Regions from separate parts of the Pantoea sp. UBA4549 genome, predicted to be linked through region 3. Evidence: predicted binding sites of a transcription regulator. Region 3 holds the regulator's gene; each other region holds the start of a gene.
What was found. The regulator CRP, encoded in region 3, controls carbon source genes, mostly activating them, when cyclic AMP is high. The targets are predictions, from matches to a motif close to ATGTGANNNNNNTCACAT.

Region 1: the regulator CRP is predicted to act here: its motif matches at 4,989-5,006, upstream of B3041_RS06260 (PTS mannitol transporter subunit IICBA).
Region 2: the regulator CRP is predicted to act here: its motif matches at 2,812-2,829, upstream of deoC (deoxyribose-phosphate aldolase).
Region 4: the regulator CRP is predicted to act here: its motif matches at 1,733-1,750, upstream of ompW (outer membrane protein OmpW).

Annotation. Positions count from the first base shown of each region.
Region 1 covers NZ_DGLH01000008.1:100,148-108,061, forward strand. Annotated here, with positions in the region: gene eptB (kdo(2)-lipid A phosphoethanolamine 7''-transferase) at 1-1,067, opposite strand, end outside; gene B3041_RS06235 (organic hydroperoxide resistance protein) at 1,328-1,756, opposite strand; gene B3041_RS06240 (MarR family winged helix-turn-helix transcriptional regulator) at 1,830-2,294, opposite strand; gene B3041_RS06245 (HD domain-containing protein) at 2,355-2,948, shown strand; gene B3041_RS06250 (HTH-type transcriptional regulator) at 2,990-3,286, opposite strand; gene B3041_RS06255 (DUF3053 domain-containing protein) at 3,998-4,714, shown strand; gene B3041_RS06260 (PTS mannitol transporter subunit IICBA) at 5,146-7,080, shown strand; gene mtlD (mannitol-1-phosphate 5-dehydrogenase) at 7,174-7,914, shown strand, end outside.
Region 2 covers NZ_DGLH01000018.1:12,738-20,651, reverse strand. Annotated here, with positions in the region: gene osmY (molecular chaperone OsmY) at 1-403, shown strand, start outside; gene B3041_RS15875 (DUF1328 domain-containing protein) at 500-661, shown strand; gene B3041_RS15870 (patatin-like phospholipase family protein) at 833-1,885, shown strand; gene B3041_RS15865 (TatD family hydrolase) at 1,882-2,658, shown strand; gene deoC (deoxyribose-phosphate aldolase) at 2,905-3,684, shown strand; gene deoA (thymidine phosphorylase) at 3,863-5,185, shown strand; gene deoB (phosphopentomutase) at 5,281-6,504, shown strand; gene deoD (purine-nucleoside phosphorylase) at 6,540-7,253, shown strand; gene mrdA (penicillin-binding protein 2) at 7,404-7,914, shown strand, end outside.
Region 3 covers NZ_DGLH01000012.1:120,361-128,274, forward strand. Annotated here, with positions in the region: gene ppiA (peptidylprolyl isomerase A) at 1-99, shown strand, start outside; gene B3041_RS12380 (YhfG family protein) at 201-371, shown strand; gene B3041_RS12385 (putative adenosine monophosphate-protein transferase Fic) at 361-954, shown strand; gene pabA (aminodeoxychorismate synthase component 2) at 996-1,571, shown strand; gene argD (bifunctional acetylornithine/succinyldiaminopimelate transaminase) at 1,659-2,879, shown strand; gene B3041_RS12400 (YccS/YhfK family putative transporter) at 2,880-4,955, opposite strand; gene crp (cAMP-activated global transcriptional regulator CRP) at 5,015-5,647, opposite strand; gene B3041_RS12410 (OsmC family protein) at 5,938-6,342, shown strand; gene B3041_RS12415 (phosphoribulokinase) at 6,439-7,308, opposite strand; gene B3041_RS12420 (YheU family protein) at 7,370-7,588, opposite strand; gene B3041_RS12425 (hydrolase) at 7,585-7,914, opposite strand, start outside.
Region 4 covers NZ_DGLH01000009.1:282,185-290,098, reverse strand. Annotated here, with positions in the region: gene trpA (tryptophan synthase subunit alpha) at 1-450, shown strand, start outside; gene B3041_RS08105 (BON domain-containing protein) at 643-957, shown strand; gene ompW (outer membrane protein OmpW) at 996-1,628, opposite strand; gene B3041_RS08095 (YkgJ family cysteine cluster protein) at 1,861-2,256, shown strand; gene B3041_RS08090 (YciC family protein) at 2,306-3,040, shown strand; gene B3041_RS08085 (septation protein A) at 3,100-3,639, shown strand; gene yciA (acyl-CoA thioester hydrolase YciA) at 3,694-4,110, shown strand; gene B3041_RS08075 (energy transducer TonB) at 4,156-4,893, opposite strand; gene B3041_RS08070 (YciI family protein) at 5,099-5,395, shown strand; gene B3041_RS08065 (hypothetical protein) at 5,399-5,569, shown strand; gene B3041_RS08060 (YciY family protein) at 5,590-5,763, opposite strand; gene cls (cardiolipin synthase) at 5,927-7,387, shown strand; gene B3041_RS08050 (HI1450 family dsDNA-mimic protein) at 7,423-7,752, shown strand; gene oppF (murein tripeptide/oligopeptide ABC transporter ATP binding protein OppF) at 7,816-7,914, opposite strand, start outside.

The DNA of each region.
Region 1 (7,914 bases), on a different contig from region 3:
TCGCGGAAAGAGAAATTATTCACATCGGCATTGTCATAAAACCAGACCTCACTCTGCATAGCGAACAGCTCAGAGGTAAAGCCCAGCTCTTTCATGACGGCAAACACATTCTGCTCTTTCAGCGTACGGCCCGGGTTATCCATGGTGCCGCCTTCGCGAACAAACATGCAGCGCAGCGACAGCTTGGTTGCGGTATCGCAGGATTCCCCGCGAAACGCCACCAGGTTTTTCTCTTTGGAGAGTTTTGGTGTGGTATCGCGATCGTAGCCCAGCATCCCCATGTGATCCCAGCGCGTGGTTTCACCGATCACAAACACTACGTAGGTGTCATCAATGCCCGCCGGTGCGACATAGGTAAAGTTTTTCGCCGGATCGAACAGCGCTTCGCTGTCCAGCTTTTCATCCACTTTAGTCCAGGTGAACAGGCCCAGCGCGGCGATCCAGTTAGAGGGCAGATAAGAGTGTGCCACTACCCCGCCGTAGCTGGGCAGATCGATATTCGTGATCTCTTCCTGCGTTTTCTGCAGTTTGTCAAAATAGCGGATCGGCAGCCATACCAGCGCCACGCTCAGCAGCAAAATGGCTACCGGCTTCAGACGCTGCCCCGGTGTTTTCAGCTGCTCGATCAGCGTCATACGCAGCCGGTTGCGCCAGATCAGCAGCAGCGGCAGCGCGCTGACCAGCACCATCCAGACAATAAAGTGCAGGCCGATCACTTCTTTCGAGAGATCGATGTCGGTTGTCATGACCGACGCCACAATGCCGTAGCCGATTACGACATTAAAGAAAGTCATGTAATACGCCGCGGCCACGGAAATCACCACCAGCAGACTGGCCAGTACGCGGTAAGCCCATTTTCCTCCCAGCGAAAGCAGGCGCATCAGGAAAAAGGTAAGCAAAACAGCGGCTGTGACTTCAGCAACAGCAGAAAGCCAGTCGGACAGGGTTGATTTGGTTAAGAAGCCGTCAAAGCGGCGGTAAAAAATTGGCAGGTTTAGCAAAATGCCAAGATAAAGTGCGAGCAGCAGAGAGAGCTTCTGCTGCGTTAAGCTTTTGATATAATTCATTTAAATTTTATGTTCCCGACCCGGTGTCGATTTATCACCGTTCCTGTGACTCTGTTCAGACAGCAAGGTTCGCTTTGAGAATGGAAAAGCGTGACGTATCGAGCAGGATCGGGACGAATCTGAACCGAAAATAACTGCGATGCCGTATTAAGCGCAGCAGTAGAACATTTAACCAATGGTTAGACCAGATTTTTTTGTCCGGCGCAAAATCGGGCAAATAAAAAAGGCTCCCGCAGGAGCCTTTTTAATCACGTACCGGCTTAGTTGATGATATTCAGCGTGACGTCGATATTGCCACGGGTGGCATTGGAGTAAGGACACACAATGTGTGCGGCATCAACCAGCTTCTGTGCTTCTGCAGTATCCATCTCCGGCAGGTGAATATTCAGCGTAGCTTCAATGCCAAAACCGGTCGGGATCGGGCCAATGCCGACTTCGCCTTCAATCCACGCCTCTTTTGGCATGGCGATTTTGTCGCGGCTGGCAACAAATTTCATGGCGCCGAGGAAACAGGCTGAATAACCCGCAGCGAACAGCTGTTCCGGATTGGTCGCCTCACCGCCGGCACCGCCCATCTCTTTTGGTACGCCCAGCTTGACGTCCAGCACATTGTCAGAGGAGGTTGCACGACCATCACGGCCACCGGTTGCTTTTGCTTTAGCGGTATACACTACTTTCTCTAAAGACATACTTTATCTCCATTCGCTATATAATAGCGCGCTACTTATCCGCGCCGGGGTTAATGCTTTCTTACCTGCGCAGTCAGCCTGCGCGGTTCAGATTAGTTCGCAGCATATCAAGCTGCTGTTTCAGCGCTGCCATTGTGTCGGTATCGCAGGCAGTGGCACACTGCACCGCTTCCGGAATCGCAGCGGCACGCGCCTGTAACGCACGTCCCTCATCGGTCAGCGTCACCACGACCTGGCGTTCATCCTGGCGTGAACGCTGCCGGCGCACCAGCCCGGCAGTTTCCATTCGCTTAAGCAGCGGCGTCAGCGTAGCGGAATCAAGAAACAGCTGTTCGCCAATCTCTGACACCGTGACATCATCCTGCGCCCAGAGCACCAGCATCACCAGATACTGCGGATAGGTGATATTGAGCGCTGCCAGCTGCTGACGATAGACTTTATGCATCGCCAGATTGGCTGAGTAGAGTGCGAAACAGAGATGCTGATCAACCTGGAGTGGCGGACGCTTCACTTTTTTGCCATCTTGATTACTGTTCATGCAAACCAATATATATAGCGCACTAGATAATTGCAAGCTACTTTTCACGGGAGAGTGAAGATGCAGGATTCACTGGAGGAGCAGGCGCGTCGTTTTGCCACTGAGCTTCATGCGGCTACAGGCCAGCGGCGTAAATATACCGATGAGCCCTATATCGTTCACCCGCAGGCAGTGGCTGAACTGGTGCGCAGCGTCACCGATGATGAAGAGATGCTGGCTGCTGCCTGGCTGCACGACACGGTAGAAGACACATCCAGTACGCTGCAGGATATTGAGCAGCAGTTTGGCCAGCGCGTGGCCGGGCTGGTCGCTATGCTGACCGACAGCGCGCAGCCGCAGGCCAGAAACCGTGCGGCGCGCAAGCTGGCACATTTTCGGCATACGGCAGACGCCTCGCCCGACGCGCAGACGATAAAACTGGCAGATATTATCGATAATACCCGTGCGATCGTGCAGTTTGACCCGGATTTTGCGCGCGTCTATCTGATTGAGAAGCAGGTGCAGATCCAGCTGCTGCTGCAGGGCGATAAACAGCTCTGGCAGCAGGCACATCAAAATATTAAACAGGGATTGCAGCAGTTGTCGCAGCCTCCCTATAACGTTCCGGAAAGCTGGTTTGCCCGTCAGGCGGCTAAGTTTGAAACGCTGGAATAAAAAACCCGCCGTGCAGGCGGGTCGGAGAAGCGGTAATTCTGTTACTCAAGCAGCTGCCGTCCCAGATAGGGATTCGCCTGCAGCAACTTCATCAATTTGCGTGCCGTAGCGGAGGGGCGCGTGCGTTGCGCTTCCCAGCTTTTCACTGATGAGACGCTCACCCCCATTACGCGGGCGAATTCATCCACCTGCATGCCGGTCATCTCACGTAAACGCTGTGGCTCGGGAACTGACACCGTGTTAAGTGCAATATCTGATACAGAAGGCTTGGCATCACGTGTCAAAACAATTTGCTCAAGACTGCTGAGTAATTCAACCATTGGATCTTTTAATTCCATAGAGAACTCCTTAAAACTCACTATGAAGCACGTGAAAGTAGAGAGGTAAGCATCAAATGATGCTGAAACCAGGCTTTATCAGGCTGCATCCCGCAGCGGTTTGGACGTTAGAGTTATAAAACCGTTACGGGACACAGCCTGCTGGACGCTGCAAAACATGTCAGCGCAATGCAATAATTGCCGGGTTTCTTAGTATGGGTCAGATTCCAGGAATTGCTGCCTGTTTTTTGATTATTTTTTCATCTTGCTTATGGCTAAAACCTGCAATAACACTTAAGTGCCTGTCAGGTAAAAACTTGCTGTCTGTCACACTCTGAACCCACCCGGAATAGAGCAAAAATAGCGCCAGGTTTGCATTCCGCATCCTGCAGGACTTTTGCACCACCGCTGTGGCATTTTTGTGCGGATAATGCGCAATAATAGAGCAGACATGCACCCGTCTGATGCATATTAAAAGAAAGGTGATGAATGAGGCCGGCCTTACTACGCGTTCTCCTTCAGATTGACTGCCAGTCAGGAGATAAAACGCGGCGGCTGCCCTGCAGCGGCTTACCGGAGAAAGACCCCTTAATACGCCGTGCTGGTGCGCTAACCTGAGCGTGCCGCGCTGCACATCTTTCGGTCATTGTGCAGGCCAGGCCATTGCACTATTCTTTAGGACCATTCTCAGCGATTCATACATTGCCATTTTGTCACGACAGGAGTTGAAACATGGCGTCAGGAACTTCCCGCATCTGGATGCGTACCGGCATGCTGCTTGCCAGCGCGCTGGTTGTATTACAACTCACCGCCTGCGGTGACAAAGAGGGCGATCAGCGCAAAGCGTTTAACGATTTTCTGCAAAATACCGTGATGCGCAGCGGTGAACATCTGCCGGCGCTGAGTGAGAATCAGAAGCAGACCTTCGGTAACTATGCCAGCGACTATGCCATTCTGTATGGCTTTTCTCAGCAGGTGAGCCAGGCCACGGAACAGGGAATGCGTCCGGTTGTCGATGAGCTGGCTGCAATTCGCGTTCCGCAGGATTATCTGACCCGCCGCGATACCCTGCGCCAGGTCAGCGGTAATCTCAGCGTTCTGACTCAGCAGATCCAGAGCGCGAAAATGCAGGCCGACAGCAGCAAGGCCACGCTTAAACAGCCCGACGATTTGAAAAAGTCGTATGACGCAGCCTACGCGAAAGTGGTTACCCAGCCGGCAGGCACGCTGATCCCGCTGCTGCCTAAGCTGCAGGCGCTGAGCCAGAGCGCAGTACAGACCGGTGATTATCTGCAATCGCAGGGAACGCGTGTCAGTTTTAATGATGGCGGCGTACAGTTCCCGACGCAGGATCAGGCCACTCAGTACAATGCGCTCATGAGCGAGCTGTCAGCAAACGCGCAGGCGCTTACGCAGGCGCAAAATGCCGTACAGGGTTCCTGGCAATAACGCTGGGCTCGGGCAGTATTACCACTGCCCGATTCTTGCTGCGCTTCGCTTTATAACGGTCTGCCGCTTTATCTGCCCGCCTGTGATCTGGCGCAATTATGACCAGAAATTGTTTGTGACTGGAATCACACTTTTGTAATAAAACCTCATCGCTAAAAGGTGAGCCTTATCACAAAAAGGCCGCTTTTTTGCGCAATTTTCCGGCACTGCTGTTTTTTTAAGCCGCTTTTGTGTGATACAAATCACGTTACACCCCCCTGCCCACCCCACTTTTGCGTGATATAGATCACACTAATTCAGGACGCTACGCACGCCCCTTAACTAGTGCTAGAGTCCGCCTGCATACAGTAATGCCGCGGCCCCCGCCGTAACGTCTCAACAAAAACAAATGCGCGCTCCTGTTGCAGCGCGTCTCAATAAGGGGTGGGTTTATGTCCTCATCAGTCAAGGTCAGAGTGCAGAGCTTTGGTCGCTTTCTGAGTAATATGGTGATGCCTAACATCGGTGCGTTTATCGCATGGGGTATCATCACCGCGCTGTTTATTCCAACCGGGTGGATCCCGAACGAAACGCTGGCGAAGCTCGTCGGTCCGATGATCACCTATCTGCTGCCGCTGCTGATCGGCTTTACCGGCGGCCGTCTGGTTGGCGGCGATCGCGGTGGCGTTGTCGGTGCGATTACAACCATGGGCGTCATTGTCGGTGCTGATATGCCGATGTTCCTCGGCGCGATGCTTGCCGGACCGCTGGGCGGCTGGGCAATTCGCGCGTTTGACCGGGCCGTTGACGGCAAGATCAAAAGCGGTTTCGAAATGCTGGTGAATAACTTCTCCGCCGGCATCATCGGTATGCTGCTGGCGCTGCTGGCGTTCCTGGCGATTGGTCCGCTGGTGCAGGGGCTGTCGCACATTCTCGCCGCCGGGGTCAACCTGATGGTGCAGAACAACCTGCTGCCGCTGACCTCTATTTTTGTTGAACCCGCAAAAATCCTGTTCCTTAACAACGCTATTAACCACGGCATTTTCTCGCCGCTGGGTATTCAGCAGGCGAGCGAAGCAGGTAAATCGATCTTTTTCCTGATTGAAGCCAACCCAGGCCCGGGCATGGGCGTGCTGGTTGCCTACATGATCTTTGGTCGCGGCAGCGCTAAACAGTCAGCGGGGGGTGCAGCCATTATCCACTTCCTGGGTGGCATCCACGAAATTTACTTCCCGTATGTGCTGATGGCACCGCGTCTGCTGCTGGCGGTGATCCTGGGCGGTATGACCGGCGTATTTACGCTGACGCTGCTCAATGGCGGTCTGGTTTCGCCGGCTTCACCAGGTTCCATTCTGGCCGTGCTGGCGATGACGCCGAAAGGCGCCTATTTTGCTAACGTTGCCGCTATCGTGGCCGCATTTGCCGTCTCTTTTGTTGTCTCTTCCATTCTGCTGAAAACCAGCAAAGTCAAAGAAGAGGATGATATTGAAGCGGCCACCCAGCGTATGCGTGACATGAAAGCGCAGTCGAAAGGTCAGCCGGTTGCAGGCGCGCCGGTTGTGGCCGACGCTAACAGCGTAGACGTAAGCCACGTGCGTAAAATCATCGTTGCCTGTGACGCCGGTATGGGCTCCAGCGCTATGGGTGCCGGCGTGCTGCGCAAAAAAGTTCAGGATGCGGGCCTCACCAGTGTCTCGGTGACGAACAGCGCGATTAACGCGCTGCCGGGTGATGTTGATCTGGTGATCACGCACCGCGATCTCACAGAGCGGGCAATGCGACAGGCACCTCAGGCACAGCATATCTCGCTGAATAACTTCCTTGATAGCGCGCTCTACACCAACCTGACCGAGCGTCTGGTGACGGTAAACCGCAGCGTGACGCATCGCGAAACGGTGCAGACAACGCTGGCAGACAGCTTTGATAATGAGAATACGCACCTGTTTAAGCTCGGTACTGATAACGTATTCCTCGACCTGACCGCCAGCAACAAAGAGCAGGCGATCCGCTTTGCCGGTGAGCAGCTGGTAAAAGGCGGCTATGTCCAGCCAGAATACGTTGAAGCGATGCTGGCGCGTGAAAAGCTGACGCCAACGTATCTGGGTGAGTCGATTGCGGTTCCGCACGGTACGGTAGAAGCGAAAGATCGCGTGCTGAAAACAGGCGTAGTGTTCTGTCAGTATCCGGCAGGCGTACAGTTTGGCGATGAGCCGGATGAGGTTGCACGCCTGGTAATCGGCATTGCGGCCCGCAACAATGAGCACATTCAGGTGATCACCAGCCTGACCAACGCGCTGGATGATGACAGCGTGATTGAACGGCTGGCGCAGACCCGCAGCGTGCAGGAAGTGCTGGATCTGCTCTCAGGCAGCGGCGTAAAAGCGTAATCAGCCAGCAGTTTTTTCCCCGGGGCGGGCAGGCCCGCCCTGTTTTCGGGGCGGAAATGCCCGCCCTTTCGCTATTTGAGATGGGTCAATTTTATGAAAGCGTTACATTTTGGAGCAGGCAATATTGGTCGCGGATTTATCGGCAAACTGCTGGCAGATGCCGGTATTGAGCTGATCTTTGCTGACGTCAATCAGGTCGTCCTGGACGCCCTCAACGCCCGTCACGCCTATCCGGTTCATGTTGTTGGCGAACAGGCAAAAACGGAAACGGTCACCGGCGTCAGCGCCGTTAACAGCACCAGCGATGACATCATCGCGCTGATCGCTGAAGTCGATCTGGTCACTACCGCCGTCGGACCGCAGATCCTTGAACGTATTGCCGGCAGTGTGGCACAGGGTCTGATCGCACGTCACGACCAGGGAAATACGCAGCCGCTCAATATCATCGCCTGCGAAAATATGGTGCGTGGCACCAGTCAGCTAAAACAGCATGTCCTGAAGGCGCTGCCGGCGCAGCACCACGCCTGGGCAGAAGCGCACGTCGGCTTTGTTGATTCCGCGGTGGATCGCATTGTTCCCCCTTCTGAAGCCAGCAGCAGCGATCCGCTGGAAGTGACCGTTGAGACCTTCAGCGAATGGATTGTTGATAAAACGCAGTTTAAAGGCACGCTACCGGCGATCCCGGGCATGGAGCTGACAGACAACCTGATGGCGTTTGTTGAACGCAAACTCTTTACGCTTAACACCGGTCACGCCATTACCGCTTATCTGGGCAAACTGGCGGGTCATGCGACCATTCGCGATGCGATCCTGGATAGCCGCATTCGCGCGGTG
Region 2 (7,914 bases), on a different contig from region 3:
TGATGACGCAATTAAAAGCACGGATATCTCCGTCAAAACGCAGCAGGGTGTGGTGACATTAAGCGGTTTTGTTGCCTCGCAGGATCAGGCTGAAAAGGCTGTCGCCCTGGTGCAGAAAGTTGAAGGAGTGAAATCCGTCAGTGACAAACTACACGTCAGAGACAATAAAGAAGGCTCGCTGAAAGGTTATGCCGGTGATGCCGCCACAACCAGCGAAATTAAAGCTAAGCTGTTAGCAGACGACATCGTTCCATCGCGCAATGTGAAGGTGGAAACCACCGATGGCGTGGTTCAGCTGTCAGGAGAAGTGGCGAATCAGGCACAGTCTGAGCGTGCTGAGAAGATCGCAAAAGCCATTGAAGGCGTGAAAAGCGTGAAGAATGACCTCAAGGTGAAATCTTAACGCAGACGGAACGGCATCATTCCGATGCTGTTCCGTATTACAACAGTGAAGTGAAGAATAAGCAGTTCGATTTCTACTATGGTAAAGGAGAGGCTTATGTTTCGTTGGGGTATTATCTTTCTGGTCATTGCACTGATCGCGGCAGCTTTAGGATTCGGCGGTCTGGCAGGCACGGCAGCATGGGCAGCTAAAATTGTCTTTATTGTCGGTATTATTCTGTTCCTGGTTAGCCTGTTTACCGGGCGCAAAAAACTCTGACCAGACACATCAATTGCAGTAACCCGCTAGTGATGTAAAGCGGAGGCCAGTCATTGATGGCAGGGTCTGCCATCGCAACTGCCCGTGCAGTGGGTCAGGGAATGACAATGACTGGTTCTCCGGGATGCCGCTCTGGCCTCCCTCAGAGCAGCAACGACTGAGGGCACACCATTGGGTATACGCATTCCGGTGTCACTGGGTTCATTCGAACCGCTGGCGCTTCAGCCTTTTAAATCCCGTAAAATTGCACTCGTATGCGAAGGTGGCGGCCAGCGCGGTGTGTTTACCGCAGGCGTACTGGACGAATTTCAGCGGGCAGGCTTCAATCCCTTTCATCTGCTGCTGGGCACGTCAGCCGGCGCACAAAACCTCTCTGCCTTTGTCTGCGCCCAGCCGGGCTATGCACGGCGTGTTATTACCCGTTATACCACCAGCAAACAGTTTTTTGATCCGCTGCGCTTTGTGCGTGGTGGCCATCTGATCGATCTCGACTGGCTCATCGATATTACCCGCAGTGAATTTCCGCTGGCACTCAGCAGCGCGCAGAAACTGTTTGCTGGCGGCAGCGAATTTTATATGTGTGCCTGCCGCAGTGACGATTACCAGGCGCATTATTTCAGCCCGGACGACCTGACCTGGCATGACATTATTAAAGCGTCCAGCGCTATCCCGGGCTTTTATCGCAGCGGCGTGCTGATGGATGGCGTCAGCTATCTGGATGGCGGCATCAGCGATGCGATTCCGGTGCGCGAAGCCGCGCGACGCGGCGCGGATACCGTTGTGGTGATCCGGACAACGCCTTCACAGATGTTCTACACGCCGAAATGGTTTCAGCGGATGGAGCGCTGGCTGGGTGACAGTGCGCTGCAGCCGATGATCAACATCCTGCATCATCATGAAGCGAGCTATCGCGAGATCCAGCAGTTCATTGAACAGCCGCCGGGTAATCTGCGCATTGTGGAAATTTGCCCGCCGCGCCCGCTGGCCAGCATGGCGCTCGGCAGCCGCATTGCCGCGCTGAATCAGGATTATCATCTTGGCCGGCGCAGCGGACGCTACTTCCTGGCTACGCTGGGGCAGTGGTTGAGTGATGCAGAGCCGGCACGCCGATCGCTGCCGATCGCGCCGCCCGCCGCGGCTGCAAACGCGCCGGACGCGCGGCCGTTACACACGCCGCCGCTGGCAGGGAATGATGCTGCATGGGATGAAGGATCGCTGGCATGAAATTTATCGACACGCACTGCCACTTTGATTTCCCGCCGTTTACTGACGATCCGGCTGCAAGCATTGCGCAGGCCGCCGCAGCCGGCGTGGAGCGCATTATTGTGCCCTCCACAGACGCAAGCCGTTTCGCACGCGTGATGCAGCTGGCAAAAAATTATCCGGCGCTTTATGCGGCGCTGGGGCTGCATCCGATCAATATAGTCCGTCATCATGACGATCATCTGGATCTGCTCGCTGAGTATCTGCAACAGGCAGACAAAGACTGTATAGCGATCGGTGAGATCGGGCTGGATCTCTATATGAGCGATCCCGATTTTGCAAAGCAGACGCGACTGCTGAACGCGCAGTTCACGCTGGCAAAACGCTTTGATCTGCCGGTGATCCTGCACTCGCGTCGTACTCACGATCAACTGGCGATGCTGCTGCGGCGACACAACCTGCCGCGGCGTGGCGTCGTGCATGGCTTCGCCGGCAGCCAGCAGCAGGCAGAGCGCTTTATTCAGCTCGGTTATGCCATTGGCGTGGGAGGCACCATTACCTATGAGCGCGCCAGTAAAACCCGCCATACCATTGCCAGCCTGCCGCTGGCGTCACTGCTGCTGGAGACTGACGCCCCCGATATGCCGCTGCAGGGTTTTCAGGGGCAGCCTAACCGGCCAGAGCGGGCGCGTAATGTGTTTGAAGTCTTGTGCACACTGCGTCCTGAACCGGCTGATGTGATTGCCGATGCGCTGTGGCAGAACAGCCTGCGTATTTTTGCGTTTTCGTCCTGAACAGCCCTCTGTTGTTTATCAGGTGATACCATTCAGCGCTCTATTTTGTGATAATAATTACATCTGCATTGTGCGTCGTTTCGCTCTTCCTAAGCCTAAAAAAGCGACTTATGACGACATTTTCATGTAATAAGTGAATGTTATATCTTTTTTATGTGATCTGATTCGCAATGGCAGTTCTGCACAATTGTTAAAATAATCACATTACCCGGCAGCTTGCTGCTGGCCTGACTTCCGGAGCCTGTTATGACCGACCTTAATGCTGCTGCGCAGCGTGCGCTGCAACTGATGGATCTTACTACCCTGAATGACGATGACACTGATGAAAAAGTCATTGCGCTGTGTCATCAGGCAAAATCACCTGCGGGCAATACTGCGGCTATCTGTATCTATCCACGCTTTATTCCAATCGCGCGTAAAACGCTGCGCGAGCAGGGCACGCCTGAGGTGCGTATTGCGACCGTGACCAACTTCCCGCACGGTAATGCAGACGTTGAGATCGCACTGGCGGAAACGCGCGCGGCGATTGCTTACGGTGCTGATGAAGTGGATGTGGTGTTTCCGTATCGCGCCCTGATGGCAGGCGATCGCGATACCGGCTTTACGCTGGTGAAAGCGTGCAAAGAAGCGTGTGCGGCAGCGGGCGTACTGCTGAAAGTTATTATTGAGACCGGCGAGCTGAAAGAAGAGGCGCTGATCCGTGCGGCATCAGAAATTGCGATTGATGCCGGGGCTGATTTTATTAAAACCTCAACCGGTAAAGTGCCGGTGAATGCCACGCCGGACGTTGCCGCTATCATGCTGCAGGTTATTCGCGATAAAGGCGTGCAGCAGCAGGTTGGGTTTAAACCGGCCGGCGGTGTACGTACTGCAGAAGATGCCGCTCTTTACCTGAAGCTGGCCGACGATACCCTCGGTGAAGGCTGGGCGGATGCCCGTCACTTCCGCTTTGGCGCCTCCAGCCTGCTGGCAAATCTGCTCAACACGCTGGGCCACGCCACCAGCGGCAGCAAAGCGGGTTACTGATAGCGCCCGGGCCGGACGGTATTGCGGGATTTGACCCGGGCGCCATAAATGGCGTCCCTACGGAAATATTGGATCCCGTGCCCCGCGTAGGGGGCGCATTCATGCGCCCCTGGCCGGCAGATTTAACCCGGGGCGCATTTATGCGCCGCGTACCTACCACCAATCACGGGAGGCAATCTTGTTCCTGCCACAGGAAATCATTCGTAAAAAACGTGACGGACAGCCGCTGAGCGAGGCGGAGATCCGCTTTTTCATCAACGGCGTGCGCGACGAAACCGTTTCGGAAGGACAAATCGCTGCGCTGGCGATGACCATCTATTTTAATGATATGAACCTGCAGGAACGCGTTGCGCTTACCATGGCGATGCGTGACTCAGGATCGGTTCTGAACTGGCAGTCACTGCAGCTCAACGGCCCGGTAGTGGATAAACACTCAACCGGTGGTGTAGGCGATGTGACCTCTCTGATGCTGGGCCCGATGGTCGCCGCCTGCGGTGGATATGTGCCGATGATCTCCGGACGCGGCCTCGGCCATACCGGCGGCACGCTGGATAAGCTTGAAGCCATTCCGGGCTTTGATATCTATCCCAGCGACGATCGTTTCCGCGACATAATCAAACAGGTGGGGGTGGCAATTATCGGCCAGACCCGCTCACTGGCACCCGCGGACAAACGCTTTTACGCCACGCGCGATATTACCGCCACGGTTGACTCCATACCGCTGATTACCGCTTCGATCCTCGCGAAAAAACTCGCAGAAGGGCTGGATGCGCTGGTGATGGATGTCAAAGTAGGCTCGGGCGCCTTTATGCCTACCTTTGCCGCGTCGGAACAGCTGGCGCAGGCGATTGTGCGGGTAGCGAACGGCGCGGGATGCAAAACCACTGCGCTGCTTACCGATATGAATCAGGTTCTGGCCTCCACCGCCGGTAACGCGCTGGAGGTGCGCGAGGCCGTGCAGTTCCTGACCGGCGAGGCGCGTAATCCGCGTCTGTATGAGGTCACTATGGCGCTTTGCGCCGAAATGCTGATTTCCGGCCAGCTGGCAGCGAATGACACCGAGGCGCGGCAGAAACTGCAGCAGGTGCTGGATAACGGTAAAGCTGCTGAGGTATTCGCACGCATGGTGGCGGCCCAGAACGGCCCGACCGATTTTGTCGAGCGAATGGATCACTACCTGCCGGCACCGGCTTTCAGCAGACCGCTCTATGCAGAAAAAGCAGGGATAGTCAGCGCCATGGATACGCGGGCGCTGGGCATGGCGGTGGTGGCGCTGGGCGGCGGGCGGCGGCAGGCCAGTGATGCAATCGACTACAGCGTAGGTCTGAGCAATATGATCGCACTGGGCAGCCGTGCGGATACGCAGCGGCCGCTGGCGGTGATCCATGCCGCATCGGAAGCGCAGTGGCAGGAAGCCGCGCAGGCGGTCAGAGCCGCCATCGTACTGAGCGACCAGGCGCCTGAAACCACGCCCGTGGTGTATCGCCGCATCAGTGAATAGTGGCGTTACTGCGTGCCAGACAGCAGCCATTCAGGTATACTGATCTGATCGCTTTTTTTTGACTTGTCATCGCGCCTGGCGCGCAGGAGACTTGCATGAAACGTGCTTTTATTATGGTTCTCGACTCCTTCGGCATCGGTTCCAGTAAAGATGCTGACAAATTTGGTGATGCCGGATCGGATACGCTGGGTCACATCGCTGAAGCCTGTTTTGAAGGTCGCGCAAATGAAGGGCGCGAAGGCCCGTTACATCTGCCAAACATGACCGCGCTCGGTCTTGGCAAAGCGGCAGAACTCTCGACCGGCCGCTTTCCGCCAGGGCTGGATCCTGAGGCTGAAATCATCGGCGCTTACGCTTACGCCAGCGAACTCTCTTCCGGGAAAGATACCCCTTCCGGCCACTGGGAAATTGCCGGTGTACCGGTCCTGTTCGACTGGGGCTACTTTAGCGATAAAGAGAACAGCTTTCCGCAGGCGCTGCTGGATAAGCTGGTGGAGCGCGCCGGTCTGCCGGGCTATCTCGGTAACTGCCACTCTTCCGGTACAGTGATCCTCGATCAGCTGGGTGAAGAGCATATGAAAACCGGTAAACCGATTTTCTATACCTCAGCAGATTCAGTGTTCCAGATTGCCTGCCACGAAGAGACGTTCGGTCTTGAGCGGCTGTATGAACTGTGTGAAATTGCCCGTGAAGAGCTGACGGAAGGCGGCTACAACATTGGTCGCGTGATTGCCCGTCCGTTTGTGGGTGATAAAGCGGGCAGCTTTGAGCGCACCGGCAACCGTCACGATCTGGCCGTTGAGCCGCCATCACCGACCATGCTGAAAAAGCTGGTTGATGAGAAGGGCGGGGAAGTGATCTCGGTAGGCAAAATTGCCGATATCTACGCCCATCAGGGTATCACGCAGAAAGTGAAAGCCACCGGGCTCGACGCGCTGTTTGACGCCACGATTGAGCAGATGAAAAAGGCGCCTGACACCTCTATCGTCTTTACCAACTTTGTTGATTTCGACTCAACCTGGGGTCATCGCCGCGATATCGCAGGCTATGCCGGCGGGCTGGAACTGTTTGACCGCCGTCTGCCAGAGCTGATGGCGCTGGTGCAGGAGGGCGACATCCTGATTCTGACCGCTGACCACGGCTGCGATCCCAGCTGGGAAGGCACCGAGCATACGCGTGAGCATATCCCCATCCTGATTTACGGTCCGGGCGTTAAGCCGGGGTCGCTGGGCTATCGCGACACCTTTGCTGATATCGGCCAGACCATTGCCGCGTACTTTGGCCTCTCCAGCATGGACTATGGCAAAAGCATGCTGTAAAACAGCGCACAATTTTTTGAAAAGGAATAAGAACCATGGCAACGCCACATATTAATGCAGAAATGGGTGATTTCGCGGACGTCGTACTGATGCCTGGCGACCCGCTGCGTGCAAAGCACATCGCTGAGACCTTCCTGGACGATGTTGTGGAAGTTAACAATGTACGCGGTATGCTTGGTTTCACCGGCACCTATAAAGGCCGTAAGATTTCGGTAATGGGCCACGGTATGGGGATCCCATCCTGCTCAATCTATACCAAAGAGCTGATTACCGATTTCGGCGTGAAGAAAATCATCCGTGTCGGCTCCTGCGGCGCGGTCCGCGCTGACGTGAAACTGCGTGATGTGGTAATTGGTCTGGGTGCCTGCACCGACTCCAAAGTAAACCGTATGCGTTTTAAAGATCACGATTTTGCAGCGATTGCTGACTTTGACATGGTACGTAATGCCGTTGACGCAGCAAAAGCGCTGGGCGTTGACGCACGTGTCGGCAACATCTTCTCTGCGGATCTGTTCTACACGCCCGATCCGCAGATGTTTGATGTCATGGAGAAGTACGGCATCCTCGGCGTTGAGATGGAAGCCGCAGGGATCTACGGCGTGGCGGCAGAGTTTGGTGCGAAAGCGCTGACCATCTGCACCGTCTCTGACCATATCCGCACGCACGAACAGACCAGCGCGGCAGAGCGTCAGACCACCTTCAACGACATGATCAAAATTGCACTGGAATCGGTGCTGCTGGGCGACTAAATTCGCCTGTGTCCGGGTGCGCATAAAGGCGCGCCCGGTCCTCCCGCCGTAAACATCTGACACACTTTTACCCAGGCTTGTGCATCTTCAGGCTGGCTCTGACGCTCACGCTGTTTATCATTAGCGCGATAATAAAGAGATCCTATCCTGATGAATTTTCGTAATTTCGAAGCTGAAGAAAAACTGTTTGCCCGGCGGGCGCTGGTGGCCTTTGCGCTGGTGGTCACCTGCTTTATCGTTCTGGGCATCAATCTCTATCGTCTGCAGGTCCGTCAGCACCGCTACTATCAGACGCGATCCAACGAAAACGACATCAAAATGATCCCTGTCGCCCCCACGCGCGGGCTGATTTACGATCGCAACGGCATCCCGCTGGTACGCAATGTCACCTGGTATGACGTACTGGTCACGCCCTATAAAGTCAGCGATATGGCGGCAACGCTGCGCGCCCTGACGCCGCTGCTTGATCTGACACCCGATGACATTGATGCCTTCCGGCATGCGCTGCAGCACAGCAGCCGCTATAAGCCGGTCGAGCTGAAAGCAGAGCTTACCGATCGTCAGGTGGCGCGCTTTGCCGTGAACCAGTTTCGCTTTACCGGCGTCAGCGTGGCCACTTATCAGGATCGTGAATACCCCTATGGCGCCGACCTGGCGCACG
Region 3 (7,914 bases):
ATCGATAAGATTGCCCAGGTCCCGACTAAAGACGTGGGCCCGTATCAGAATGTACCGGCAAAACCGGTTGTTATTACCGCCGCGAAAATCCTGCCTTAATCTGTTTCAGCGTCGCCTTTAGCGTGACGCCGCTGACCGCGCTCCGGCAAAGCCAGAATTTGCTCTTATACTTAGGGCAAATCCTGTCAGCCGGAGGCGCTATGCCGCAGAAACTCACTGAAAAACAGAAAGCCACTTTGTGGCTGCAGCGTCGTGCTGCCAGCTATCAGGCCAGCTGCAGGCTGTCTGGTTATACCCTGACTGAGCCTGCTGTGACCGCTGAGACAGCGGAAGATCGGCTCACTTCGCTGAGGAGGCAGTATGGCGGATAATTCACTGGCGGTACGCGATCCCTACCTATGGCACAACGACGATGTGCTGAAAAACCGACTGGAAATTCATGATGCCGCGCAGCTGCGCAAGGCGGAGCTGGCGTTCAGCGCCGCGCGGCTGGCGACGCTGGATTTAGGTCCGCGCATACCGGGCCTGCCGCGTTTACGTCATATTCATCGCACGCTGTTTCAGGATCTCTACAGCTGGGCGGGCGAGCTCCGCACCATCGATATCTGGCGCGATGAGACCCCTTACTGCCACTGTGAATACATTGAGAAAGAGGGCAATGCGCTGATGAGCGCGCTGGAGGAAGAGCAGGGGCTGGCCGATCTGGATGCGGACGCCTTTGTTGCCCGTCTGGCGCACTACTATTGTGAACTCTATGTGCTGCATCCGTTCCGGGCAGGCAATGGACGCGCTCAGCGTATCTTTTTTGAGCAGCTGGCGCTGCACGCTGGCTATCTGCTGGAATGGGATCGGCTGGAACCGGCGCCGTGGCGGGACGCAATCCATGAAGCGGTCGCCGGCGATCTTACGGCACTGACCGCACAGCTGACAAAAGTGGTAAGCCCGGCGCGATAAAGTGCGTAGAATAGCGGCGGTTTGATCGACCTGAGGTCATGATGCTGCTGCTGCTTGATAACTACGACTCTTTTACCTGGAATCTTTACCAGTATTTTTGCGAGCTGGGCGCGCAGGTGCGCGTCGTGCGCAACGACGCCATTTCGCTGGCTGAGATGGCGGCATTACCGCTGAGCTATCTGGTCATATCGCCCGGCCCCTGCACGCCCGATCAGGCGGGTGTTTCCCTGGATGCCATTCGTTATTTTGCCGGCCGGCTGCCGGTGCTGGGGGTCTGCCTCGGACACCAGGCCATCGCGCAGGCGTTTGGCGGAAAGGTAGTACGCGCGCGTCAGGTGATGCACGGGAAAACCTCTCCGGTACGCCATAACGGAGAGGGGGTGTTTCGCAACCTCGCTAATCCCCTTACCGTTACGCGTTATCACTCGCTGATTGTGGCGAGTGAATCGCTGCCTGACGCATTTGAGATCACCGCCTGGAGCCTGCGTGATAACCAGCCTGATGAAATCATGGGCTTTCGTCACCGCACGCTGCCGCTGGAAGGCGTGCAGTTTCATCCGGAAAGCGTGCTCAGCGAACAGGGCCATCAGCTGCTGAAAAATTTCCTTGAGCGCTAACTTCCGTTTGCCATTCTGTGATTTTTTATGCATATTTCGTGATTATAATTTCATTTTAAATCACCTAATAACCGGATGAGGTCAGCAATGGCAGCGGAAAACATAGCGGTAACCCGGGAGACGTTTGATAACGTTATTTTGCCTGTTTATGCACCTGCGCAGTTTGTGCCCGTAAAGGGCAAAGGCAGCCGCGTCTGGGATCAGCAGGGTAAAGAGTATATCGACTTCTCTGGCGGTATAGCGGTCACCGCGCTGGGCCACTGCCATCCGGCACTGGTAGAGACGCTGAAGCGCCAGGGCGAAACCCTGTGGCACACCAGTAATGTCTTTACCAACGAGCCGGCGCTGCGTCTGGCGAGTAAGCTGATTGCCGCCACCTTCGCCGATCGCGTATTTTTTGGTAATTCCGGTGCGGAAGCCAACGAAGCCGCGTTCAAGCTGGCGCGCTACTACGCCTGTAAAAAGCACTCCCCGTTTAAAAGTAAGATCATCGCGTTTCATAATGCTTTCCACGGCCGTACGCTGTTTACCGTCTCCGTTGGCGGACAGCCTAAATACTCTGACGGTTTCGGTCCGAAACCGGCGGATATTGTCCACGTTCCGTTCAACGATCTGGCAGCGGTAAAAGCTGTGATTGATGATCATACCTGCGCGATTGTGGTGGAACCGATTCAGGGTGAGGGCGGTGTGATGCCGGCAACGCCGGAATTCATGCAGGGGCTGCGTGCGCTGTGTGATGAGCATAACGCGCTGCTGGTGCTGGATGAGGTGCAGAGCGGCATGGGGCGCAGCGGCAAGCTGTTCAGCTATGAGCACTACGGCATTCAGCCTGATATTCTCACCACGGCTAAAGCGCTGGGCGGCGGTTTCCCAGTCAGCGCGATGCTGACCACGCATGAGATCGCATCCGTTATGGCGCCTGGCGTACATGGTACCACCTATGGCGGTAACCCGCTCGCCTGTGCGATTGCAGAAACCGCGCTGGATATCATTAACACGCCAGCGGTGCTTGCCGGCGTGGAAGCCCGGCGGCAACAGTTTACTGACGCGCTGACGGCGCTGGATCGTGAGCTGGGCCTCTTTAGCGAAATTCGCGGAAAGGGTCTGCTGATGGGCGCGGTACTGAAACCGGAACATGCCAGTAAAGCCCGCGATATTCTCAATGCGGCGGCGGCAGAAGGCGTGATGATCCTGACCGCCGGCAGCGATGTGATCCGCTTTGTGCCCTCGCTGGTCATCGCACCGGAGGAGATTGATGCCGGTATGACGCGGTTTGCTGCCGCACTGCGCAAGGTTCTCGCGGCCTGACTATCCTTTCGGACGGATAGCCCGCAGCCAGCGGCCATGATGCGGCCGCTGGCTCCACGCCAGAGATGAGATGGTGTGCATGACGCTGAGATGCTGCAAAATGCGTTTAACATGCTGCTCGACAATGGTCACCGGCCCTTCATGCAGGTTTTCCGGCGCCTCCATCACATTGTTCTCACTGCCCGGTCCGTCGTAAGTCAGCCGCTGCTGGCAGCGCTGCAGCGCAATTTCGCACGACTGCAGATAGCGCTCTGCCAGCGCCGGCGTCAGCATGGTGTGCTCACGCGCCAGGATGGTCATGGCGTTGATATGCTCCACGATGAACTGACTGTGCGTTACCCAGAGTCGCATATCCTTCAGATACTGCGCGTTGAAACCGGGTTCGCTGGTCGCCTGATTCAGCGCATTGAACAGCGCGTTATGTGCCTGATTCACCTTTACCCGCTGATAAGCCAGCTTTTCCGGCGAGTGTTCCGGCCCCAGCAGCATGCGCAGCGCCTCCTGATAGGCCTCCAGCGCATCGTGCGCATTCTGCCGCAGCAAACCGCTCTGCCACTGCGGCCATAGCCAGATCATACCGGCGAATGCAATCAGACATCCCATCAGCGTATCCATCATGCGCGGCAGCAGAAACTGAGCACCGTTCAGCGACAGCAGCTGCAGTGAATACACCGCCGTCACGGTAAAGCCAATCATCGACCAGCCATAATATTTGCGCGTCACCAGATAACTGGCCAGCGTGATGGCCAGCATAAACAGCAGCGCGATCGACTCCGGTACGGCGAAACGCAGCGAGGCGGCGGCAATCAGGAGTCCGGCAAAGGTCCCGAGCGCCCGGTGCTGAATGCGCACGCGCGTAGCGCTGTAGCCGTTCTGACTGACAAACATAATGGTCATCAGGATCCAGTAGGGCTTGGGAATATTGAAAAACAGCGCAATAAAGCTGCCGAACATCAGCATAACGGCAAAGCGGGCTGCGCTGCGCAGGGCGCCGGACCTGAACGACAGATAGCTGCGCAGGGCGGGCAGCAGCGGCAGACGCCGCTGGCGATCGGCCATCAGGTCGCGCGTATAAAGCGGTTTCTGAGTGCGCAGCACGCGGGCGATACGGCTGAAATGATAAAGACAGAAGTGACCAACCGGATTATCCGGATGCTGCCGCGCTATCTTTTCCAGCGCGCTGAGCGGCTTTTCCATCTGAAAGCGGGCGGGCAACTGATGATAGAGGATGGCATCCGCCAGCAGCCTGAGCTGTGCCGAAATGGTTTTTGCATTCCAGCGGATAACGGCTTCGGCATGACTCTGCTCGACCAGCTTCTGCACTTTCTCCGGCTGGTGCAGGCTGACAGCGATGTGCTCCTGCAGATCGAGTGCCACCTGGAAAGCACGCGTCAGCCGCTTATGGCTGTTGTCGCGACTGGCAGAGAGCATATGCATCTGCTGATAGCAGGTGGTGATCAGATCAACTGCTTTCTGCTGACGCGCCAGCAGCGGTGGCAGCGCTTTCTCCGGATCGGTCAGCTGCGTCAGCAGGGTATATTTGGCATCGCAGTAATCCGCCAGTTCACGATAGAGCAGGCTCAGCGTTTCACGCATCGGCTGCTCTTTCCACAGCCAGTACCAGAACCAGTTAAACAGGCCATACCAGAACGTGCCGCCAATATAGAGCAGCGGCGGCACCCAGATCGGCATGCGTCCTGCCAGACTCAGCGTAAAAATAGCGGCAATCAGCGTGCCGGGCAGCAGACGTCCGTGCAGCGGGCTGATTTCGCCCGTCACGCCAATAAGCAGCGGCAGCACCAGCATAATAAGCGGCAGCGGGATCGCGGCGTCAGTGAGATACTGGATCAGGAAACTGCCGGTGGCGAAAAGCGTACCGCCCACGATCAGACGTTTGAAAAAACGTTTATGCGGCGTATCAAGGCCGGCAATATTGCAGCAGGCGGGCACCAGCGAGAACAGCAGGCCTTTTTGCAGATCGCCACACAGCCATCCCAGCGCGACAGGCAGGCACAGCACCAGCGTCTGACGCAGAGCGTAGTTGACTTCGGGATGGTAGATGATTCGGCGCCACATCAGCTTATCGCAAACAGAAACGGCGTGATGGTGCCATCACGCCGTGGGGGTGAAACAGCTTAGCGGGTGCCGTAGACGACGATGGTTTTACCGTGTGCGGAGATCAGATTCTGATCTTCCAGCATTTTCAGGATGCGGCCAACGGTTTCCCGTGAGCAACCCACGATCTGACCAATCTCCTGACGGGTGATTTTAATTTGCATACCGTCAGGATGCGTCATGGCATCCGGCTGTTTAGCCAGATTAAGCAGCGTCTGTGCAATGCGGCCGGTAACGTCCAGGAAGGCCAGGTTACCCACTTTTTCTGATGTCACCTGCAGGCGACGTGCCATCTGCGCCGACAGGCGCATCAAAATATCCGGGTTAACCTGAATCAGCTGACGAAATTTTTTGTATGAAATTTCAGCAACTTCGCAGGCTGTTTTCGCACGCACCCAGGCACTGCGCTCCTGGCCCTCTTCAAACAGGCCGAGTTCGCCGATGAAATCTCCCTGATTGAGATAGGAGAGGATCATCTCTTTGCCTTCTTCATCTTTAATCAGTACCGCAACGGAACCTTTAACGATGTAGTAGAGCGTTTCTGCTTTTTCACCCTGATGAATCAGCGTGCTTTTGGATGGATATTTGTGAATATGGCAATGGGACAGGAACCATTCGAGTGTAGGGTCTGTTTGCGGTTTGCCGAGAACCATTCGCTATTATCCTCTATTGTAATCGTGCCCAAAATACAGGGGCATTCATTCCCTGTCAGGCGATGAAATCGTCCAGCGCGTCCTGTTAATAAAAATTATCCGGGCGGATGTGTAAGCTCTGCTTTTGATTCTGCCCGTCTTCATCAGCCACGACGAAGAAATTTTCAGCTCTGTTTGTAGCACAGCTTTTGCAGGCTGTCTTGTGTTGTCTCGCTTCAGCAGGCGGGCGATTGCTGTTTGCCGGATGAACGCGTACTCTGGCGCAAAACGCCGCTTCAGGAGAAAGAATAATGCAGGCACGTGTAAAATGGGTGGAAGGGCTGACCTTTCTCGGAGAATCCTCATCGGGACATCAGTTATTAATGGACGGGAATTCAGGCGATAAAGCGCCAAGCCCGATGGAGATGGTACTGATGGCGGCCGGTGGCTGCAGCGCGATTGATGTGGTGTCGATCCTGCAAAAAGGGCGCAATGATGTGGCTGACTGTGAGGTCAAACTCACCTCAGAACGGCGTGAAGAAGCGCCACGTATTTTTACACAGATTAACCTGCATTTTATCGTCAGTGGAAAAGCGCTGAGCGAGAAAGCGGTAGCGCGAGCGGTTGACCTGTCGGCAGAAAAATATTGCTCGGTGGCGATCATGCTCGGCAAAGGCGTGGAGATCACCCATAGCCACGAGGTGGTTGAGCTGTAACAGGCGCCGCTGCACGTCCCTCTGTACCCGTGAAACAGGCTATGCAGGGTCGCCATTCATGGCGACCGATGTTACGCCGACTGGCAGGCACTGACCCTATTCAATCCGCTTGCCTTCGATGAGCCGCTGCACCAGCGGCATCATAATCAGCTCCATCGCCAGCCCCATCTTGCCGCCCGGTACCACCAGCGTATTCATATGCGAAATAAACGATCCCTGAATCATCGCCAGCAGATAGGGGAAAGCGATGCCTTCCAGGCCGCGAAAATGGATCACCACAAAACTCTCATCCAGTGAGGGGATCTCGCGGGCGGCGAACGGATTGGAGGTATCAACGGTCGGTACGCGCTGAAAGTTAAGGTGCGTGCGGGAAAACTGCGGCGTAATGTAATTGATGTAATCTTCCATCGACCGTACCACGGAATCCATTACCGCTTCGCGCGAGTGGCCCCGTTCGCTGGTATCGCGCACCAGTTTCTGGATCCACTCAAGGTTAACGATGGGCACCACGCCAACCAGCAGGTCAACATGCTCTGCCACGTTATGCTGCTGTGTGACCACCCCGCCGTGCAGGCCCTCATAAAACAGCACGTCGGTGTTTTCCGGCAGCGGCTGCCAGGGGGTAAACGTGCCCGGTACCTGATTCCACGGCACCGCTTCGTCATAGGTGTGCAGATATTTACGCGACTCTCCGATGCCGTTTTCACCATAATGCCGGAACGTCTGCTCCAGCAGGCCAAAATCATTGGCGTCCGGACCAAAATAGCTGATGTGACGGCCCAGATCGCGCGCTTTACGGATCGCCATATCCATTTCCGGCCGGGTATAGCGATGAAAACTGTCGCCTTCTACTTCGGCCGCATGCAGCCCCAGCTGCTGAAAAATTTTACGGAAGGCAAGGCTGGTTGTCGTGGTACCGGCGCCGCTGGAACCGGTAACGGCGATAACGGGGTGTCTGGCTGACATACGGGTGCTCCCTGTGAGATCGGGCGATGAGCATTGTTACCATGAATTATCCGGCAGCGCATCAGCCACGAAACTCGCGCCGCGGCATAATATTGACCGTTTCATGCAGCTCAGACCAGACCAGCACCACCTCGCCCTGCTGCAGCTGGCGGCGCACGTCAGCGACTTTCTGCGCCAGGCTACGCTCCTGCTCACCGTAGTCAGTGCCTTCGCGCAGGACAAAACTTTCAATCAGGTTTTCCAGCGTTGTTACTTCCAGTTCCTGCCACGGAATAATCACAATTGTCCATCCAGATAAGTTGAGAGCCACTCCGGCACGCGCTGCTCCAGCCACATATGGGGTTTAAGCAGGCTGCCGCCGACAAAGCCAACGTGTCCACCCTGCTGCGTCAGCTGGTACTCAATTGTGGCAGACAATTGCTGCGGCTGCGGGATCACCGCGTCTGTCATAAAGGGATCGTCTTTGGCGTGAATGATCAGCATCGGCTTGCGCACGCCGGTCAACAGCGGCAGGGCGCTGGCGCGCTGATAGTAATCGCTGGCGTCGAGAAAACCGTGCGCGCGGGCGGTGATCGCATCGTCAAATTCGCGCAGACGACGAAACGC
Region 4 (7,914 bases), on a different contig from region 3:
GCCGCCGCGGGCGTCGACTCGGTGCTGGTCGCTGATGTGCCGATTGAAGAGTCTGCCCCCTTCCGCCAGGCTGCACTGCGTCACAACATCGCGCCGATTTTTATCTGCCCGCCTAATGCCAGCGATGACCTGCTGCGTGAACTGGCTCAGCATGGCCGCGGTTACACGTACCTGCTGTCGCGCGCGGGGGTAACCGGTGCTGAAAATCGCGCCAGTCAGCCGCTGCATCACCTGATTGATAAACTGCGTGAGTTTCAGGCGCCGCCTGCGCTGCAGGGATTCGGCATCTCTGAGCCGGACCAGGTGCGTGAAGCCATTGCAGCAGGCGCAGCGGGGGCAATCTCCGGTTCCGCTATTGTACGTATTATTGAGAAAAATCAGCGCGATCCGGCAACGCTGCTGCGTGAGCTGAAAGCCTTTGTCAGCGGGCTGAAAGCGGCTACCCGCTAAACGTTCTGGCTCCGTCTTCCTGACGGAGCCGCATCCTTTACTCTTTTTCTTCCCCCCTCGTTCTTTTACGCAGAGCGCCGGCTTTTTTCACTTTTTCTCTGCCGGCGGGTTGCCGATTATCCAGGGCCGACCCACACTTACATGCGCCGTTGCGTTACGGTGTGAATCCATCTATGACAGGGAGATAACCAAATGAAATTGTTCAAGGTCGTTGCGGGAATTTTTATGGCTGCATTTGTGGCACTGACACTGAGCGCCTGTGCGCCAACGCCAACTAAAGAAGGCACCGGTGGCTATATCGATGACACCGTCGTTACCACTAAAGTTAAAGCACAGCTGCTGAATGATGAAGCGCTGAAATCCACTGAAATCAACGTTGAGACATTTAAAGGTAAGGTTCAGCTGAGCGGGTTTGTCAGCTCACCACAGATGGCTAACCGTGCCGTATCCGTTACGCGCGGCGTGGCAGGCGTGAAGTCTGTTGTTAACAACATGCAGATCAAGTAATACCGAAAGGGCGGCCCGCAGGTCGCCCTTTTCCTGCTTCAGAAGCGATAGCCCGCCCCAAAGAAAAAGACAAACGGATCGATACGCGTATTAATGTTCTGCTGTACGCCCTGATGTCTGAATTTCACTTCCGTATCAATGTCCATATACCACAGCGACGCATTCAGCATCCAGTCACGGTTAATCTGATAATCCAGCCCCACCTGGCCGGCAATGCCCCAGGAGTCTTTCACGCTCAGATCGCTGAGCTGAGCATCTCTGGCGGTCTGATTCAGCTTTGCATCAAAGAAAGTGGTGTAGTTGATACCGACACCGGCATAAGGGCGCACCGCGCTGTTGCTGTCGAGGAAGTAGTATTGCGCCATCAGCGTCGGCGGCAACTGACGTACCGTGGCCAGGTTACCGGTCGGACCGAGGCCCACTTTATGGCGAAACGGCGTGGCCGCCAGCAGCTCAATCCCGATATGGTCTGTCGCCATCCAGGTCAGTGTCAGCCCCAGCTGCGTATCATTATCAACGCTGAACTCACCCATGTTCAGCACATTATCAGATCCCTCAGTCGGACGGACCGTTGCCGTACCGGCGCGCATAAAAAAGTCACCCGCCTGATGAGCAAGCGCCAGCTGTGGCACAGCCATTGCCAGGAACAGCGCGCATGTTGCCAGTTTCATCATCACTCCTTTGCCTGAATTAAATTTTTTCGCGGCACAGATGTAACGGTTTTCAGCGCAGATTTCATTAACTGGCTGGCAGAATAAATGCTTAGTTAACAATGAATTGATACAGATCAAATTTGCCGGCGCGAAAAAAGATAAAAAACAGGTTGCTGAAGTTTCGCGACGTGATTACTTTGTTGATCCCGAGTGATTTTGGTTCGATGCCTCAGGAGTGGCGGGCGATCAGATGAGCGATATAACCAACCCTTGTATGACCTGTGGCGCCTGCTGCGCCTATTTCCGTGTTTCCTTTTACTGGGCTGAAGCCGATGATGCCGGCGGCGTAGTGCCAGTCGATCTCACTGAGCCACTGAGCCTGCTGATGCGCAATATGCGCGGCACAAACGATCGCACGCCGCGCTGCGTTGCGCTGCAGGGCGAGCCTGGCAGCTGCGTCTCCTGCGGTATCTATGAGCAGCGCCCCTCTCCCTGCCGTGAATTTGCGATGTCAGGAGAGGATGGTGTAGTGAATGAGGCCTGCGACCGTGCCCGCGCCCGTCATGGATTACCAGCCCTGTTTCACCCTTCTTTACCTGACATGACAGAAAGTTATGGTATTCCGGGTGCCAGCCTGCCCGCTTAGCATGTACAATCGCCGGGTTAATTAACCCGGTTTTTTTCAAGGAGTGTACATGTCTATCACGGCAAGCTCGTTATACCGTGACACAGGAAATTTTCTGCGCCATCAGCTGGTCACTATAGTGCTGATGGCGCTGCTGACCTCATTCATTACCGTGATTATCGGGCATGCATTGACGCCTGATGAGGAGCAGCTGTCGCTGCTGAGTCAGAGTGACAGCAGCGCTTCCTCCCTGTTTGAACTGGTACAGAATATGTCGCCCGATCAGCAGCGTATACTGCTGCGCGCCTCGGCAGCGGGTACGCTGGCGGCCCTGATTGGTAACACACTGCTGCTCGGCGGAATGCTCTGCCTGATCCCGCTGGTCTCCGGTGGTCAGCGCGTCAGTGCCCTGCGTGCTATCGGCACCGCTGCACCGCTGCTGCCTAAACTGCTGTTGCAGACCTTTCTGATCACGCTGCTGGTGCAGCTTGGCTTTATGGTGCTGATGGTTCCTGGCATCATGCTCGCTATTTTACTGTCGCTGGCGCCGGTGATGCTGGTCAGTGAAAAAATGGGCGTGATGGGTGCCATGCGCACCAGCATGCGTCTGGCGTGGCAAAATCTCCGCCTGATTGCACCCGCTATTCTGCTGTGGCTGCTGGCAAAAATTGTTCTGATGTTCTTTTTCTCTTCGCTGACGGTTCTGCCCGCCAATATTGCCTCCGTGGTGCTTAACGCGCTGGGTAATCTGGTCTCTGCCGTTTTGATTATTTATTTGTATCGGCTCTATATGCTGTTACGTTAAGGGTTACGGCGCTTCGCTGAGCGCCATAACTGTAGGCTACTGTCCGGACTGGAAACGCTATGAAGCAGTTACTCGACTTTCTCCCCCTGGTCGTTTTCTTTGTTTTTTACAAACTCTACGACATCTACGTTGCATCGGGCGCGCTGGTAGTGGCTACCGGCCTGGCGCTGGTAGTGAGCTGGGTGCTCTATCGCAAGCTGGAAAAGATGACCCTGTTTACCTTTGTGCTGGTGGCCGTGTTCGGTACCCTGACACTGGTGTTTCATAATGATGAGTTCATCAAGTGGAAGGTCACCGTGATCTATTCGCTGTTCGCGCTCGCGCTGCTTTACAGCCAGTGGTTTATGCAGCAGCCCCTGATCCAGACCATGCTGGGCAAAGAGCTGCAGCTGCCCGCTACGGTCTGGCGCCGGCTCAATATTGCCTGGGCGCTGTTCTTTCTGCTGTGCGGCCTTGCCAACATCTACGTTGCGTTCTGGTTACCACAGCCAGTATGGGTTAATTTTAAAGTGTTTGGCCTGACAGGACTGACGCTGCTGTTTACCCTGCTGAGCGGGCTCTATATCTGGCGGCAGATGCCTCAGCAGGAATCAAAATAGTCTTTCCATTGCCCGGTCAGCCGGGCTTTTTTTCACCTGCAGAAGAACTGAGCAATGAACGATAAACATAAGCAGCCACTCGGCGAGATGGTTTTGCGTACGCTGGCTATGCCAGCTGACACCAATGCTAATGGTGATATTTTTGGCGGCTGGTTAATGTCACAGATGGACATGGGCGGTGCGATTCTGGCAAAAGAGATCGCTGAAGGTCGCGTCGTCACGGTTCGTGTCGACGGCATGAGTTTTCTTAAGCCGGTCGCGGTAGGCGATGTGGTCAGCTGCCATGCGCACTGCCTGCGCACCGGCAACAGTTCTATGACCATCAACGTTGAGGTCTGGATCAAAAAGGTTTCATCAGAACCGATAGGCCAGACTTACTGCGCCACCGAAGCAGTGTTTGTTTACGTGGCGGTCGACAGCAGCGGCAAGTCGCGTCCGCTGCCTGCAGATCGCGCCAACCGCAGTCACTGAGCCATAAATACCAGAGCGGCTTTCCCGGCCGCTCTGGTGTCCGTACTACTCGATCTTCGCGCCGCCGTTAATACGAAAGACAATATTCATGGTAATGCCCTGACCTGGCTGGCCTGGCTGATAACGCCACTTTTTAACCTGATCTTTCACGCTGCGCTCGAACATATTGCGCGGCTGTGCCGAAAGAATGGTGACGTTGCCGACCCGGCCGTCACTGTCGACATCAAATTTTACCCGTACGTTGCCCTCAATACGCAGCGCGGCCGCCCGCGCCGGATAAGCAGGTTTGCTGATGCTGAGCGCTTTAGGTCCGGTAGCGTTAACCGGCGCCGTGGCCGTGGCCGCTTTTGGTGCAGTGGCGGGCCGGGGCTGAGTCGCTGCGCGCTCCTGCTTAAACGGATCGGCCCGGTCGGGAGCCGGCTTACGGGGTGCCGGATCCGGTTTTTTCTCTGTCTTCGGTTTTGGTTTTGGTTTCGGCCTGGGTTTTGGCTTTGGCTCCGGTTTTGCAATCGGCACCGGTTCCGCTTTTGGCGGCTCGGGCACGGCCTGCGGTTCGGGTTCTGGCTCCGGCTGGGGTGCCGGCGCTACCACAGCAGGCGCAGGTTCCGGCTGCACCTCAGGTGCGACCATGGTGATGGCGATGGGCTGAGGCGCGGCAGGCAATTCACGTGACTGATGCAACGAGGCATAGAGGATGCCGGCAATAACGGACCCGTGCAGCACCACGGAGAGGATCAGTGAAACAGGCGTACGGGCCGGAAAAGGCGTAGTCAATGTCGTCATAGCAGCTGTGGTCATTGAGTGAGAAGATGAGTTTAAATGCAAATAGCAATCAGTTTCAATAAGCAGCGTAAAAGTGCCCTGTTTCCCTGTTTTTTTTAACCCCGCTTGCGCTGGCGCCGATTGCCCTGAGGTTTCGTTTGCACTCTGCCGGGGGATGCCTTAACGTGTCTCGCAATTTCGGCCAGTCTAACGGGAGTATCCCAACGTGCTTTACCTCATCTACGCGGAAGATACCGCAGATTCACTGGAAAAACGCAATAGCGTGCGCCCTGCGCACCTTGCTCGTCTGCAGCTGCTGCAGGATGAGGGACGACTGATTGTTGCAGGGCCGCTACCGGTGGTCGACAGCAATGATCCAGGCCCCGCCGGCTTTAGCGGCTCGGCCATTGTCGCGGAGTTTGATTCGCTGGAGGCGGCGCAATCCTGGGCTCAGGACGATCCGTATATCGCCGCCGGCGTTTACGAGAAAGTCACCGTTAAGCCATTTAAGCGGGTGTTTTAATCAGTGATGTTGTCACTGCTGCTGCTGCTGGTTGCGCTGCTGCTTACCGGCCGTGCGCTCTGGATCTGGCGCCAGCAGGGCTGGCTTCAGGCGCGCCAGCAGATTGTCATGCTGATAGTACTGGCAGCAGCAGCCCAGCTCGTTAACATCACGTTAGTGCTGCGCGGCCATTAATATACGTAGCCGCGTCAGCTTTACAGATTCTGTGTAATAAACAGAATTGAACGACGCTGCTGCTGCGCGACCTGGTGACGAATAGCATGAATGCGCTTATAGCGACGCGACTGCCCCTCCAGCCAGCGTGCACGGCGGCGATGCACCTGACGCAACATTCTCCAGCGGGCCACTTCATTTCTGCTTCGTCTCATGACACTCTCTCAGTCCGGCATATTTCGGCACGCATTATAGTGATCTGCACAGAAATGCCAATTCGAAACCTTTATCGATAACCCCCGCAACAGATTAAGGTTTCGCTGCAGCGCATCAACACGTAAACTTTGCCTATAAATGCGCGAACAGGATGTCCACTCAATGACCACCTTTTATACCCTGATCAGTTGGTTACTGCTGTTTGGCTACTGGCTGCTGATTGCGGGTGTAACGCTGCGTATTCTGATGAAACGTCGCGCAGTGACCTCAGCAATGGCCTGGCTGCTTATCATCTATATCCTGCCGCTGGTCGGTATTATCGCCTATCTCTCGTTTGGCGAGCTGCATCTTGGCAAGCGCCGGGCTGAGCGCGCCCGTACCATGTGGCCCTCCACGGCTAAATGGCTCACCGACCTGAGACAGTGCCGGCATATCTTTGCCACAGAACACAGCGACGTTGCACGTTCGCTGTTTGACCTCTGCCGTCATCGTCAGGGGATCGCGGGCGTCAAAGGCAATCAGCTGCAGCTGCTGACCAGCAGCGATGAAGTGATGCAGGCGCTGATCCGTGATATTCAGCTGGCGCGGCATAATATCGAAATGGTGTTCTACATCTGGCAGCCGGGCGGCCTGGCTGACGATGTGGCGGAGTCGCTGATGGCGGCCTCTCGCCGGGGTGTACACTGCCGTCTGATGCTCGATTCAGCCGGCAGCGTTGCTTTTTTCCGCAGTCCGTGGGCAAATATGATGCGCAACGCCGGGATCGATGTCGTTGAGGCGCTGCAGGTCAGCCTGCTGCGTGTCTTTCTGCGGCGTATGGATCTGCGTCAGCATCGCAAAGTCGTGCTCATCGACAATTACATTGCTTATACCGGCAGCATGAACCTTGTCGATCCGCGATTCTTTAAACAGGATGCCGGTGTCGGGCAGTGGATCGACCTGATGGCGCGTATGGAAGGCCCGGTTGCTACCACAATGGGGATCGTTTACGCCTGCGACTGGGAAATTGAGACCGGCAAGCGTATTCTGCCACCGGCCCCGGACGGTAATATCATGCCGTTTGAGCAGGAGAGCGGCCACACTATTCAGGTTATCGCTTCCGGACCGGGTTTTCCCGAAGATATGATCCACCAGGCGCTGCTGACCGCGGTCTATTCCGCGCGTGAGCAGCTGATCATGACCACGCCCTATTTTGTTCCCAGCGACGATCTGCTGCACGCTATCTGCACGGCTGCGCTGCGTGGCGTTGAGGTCAGCATTATCGTGCCGCGTCACAACGATTCGCTGCTGGTTGGCTGGGCCAGCCGCGCGTTCTTTACGGAACTGCTTGAAGCAGGCGTCAAAATCTATCAGTTTGAAGATGGCCTGCTGCATACCAAAAGCGTGCTGGTTGATGGACAGCTCAGCCTGGTGGGCACGGTGAACCTGGATATGCGCAGCCTCTGGCTCAACTTTGAGATCACCCTGGTGGTGGATGATGACGGCTTTGGCAGCGATCTCGCTACCGTGCAGGATGACTATATTGCGCGATCGCGCCTGCTGGATAATGCGCGCTGGGCGAAACGTGCCTGGTGGCAGCGCATCGTTGAACGACTGTTTTACTTCTTTAGTCCATTACTGTAAAACGAGCGGAAAGATTACCGCCGCAGGATAAGCACATGACCATGGATTTAGACAACCGCCTGACCGATGATGAAACGCTGGAGCAGGCCTACGATATTTTTCTTGAGCTGGCAGGCGATAACCTCGATCCGGCTGATATTATTCTGTTTAACCTGCAGTTTGAAGAGCGTGGCGGCGCAGAGCTGTTTGATCCCTCTGAAGACTGGCAGGAACACGTTGATTTTGATTTAAACCCCGACTTTTTCTCTGAAGTTGTGATTGGTCTGGGTGAAGCTGACGGCGAGCCTGTCACGGATGTATTTGCACGCGTGCTGCTGTGCCGTGAGAAAGATCATAAGCTCTGCCATATTCTCTGGCGCGAATAAGTCAGACATAAAAACGCCGGGCTTTTGCCCGGCGTTTTGCTGTTTACCGCCTGCTCACGGGTGTCAAAGCGGATCCACTTTCAGGCAGGATACCGCATGGCGGAAACTGCCCTCCAGCAGCGGTCGGGTTTTGGCACATTCCGGTCCGGCAATCGGACAGCG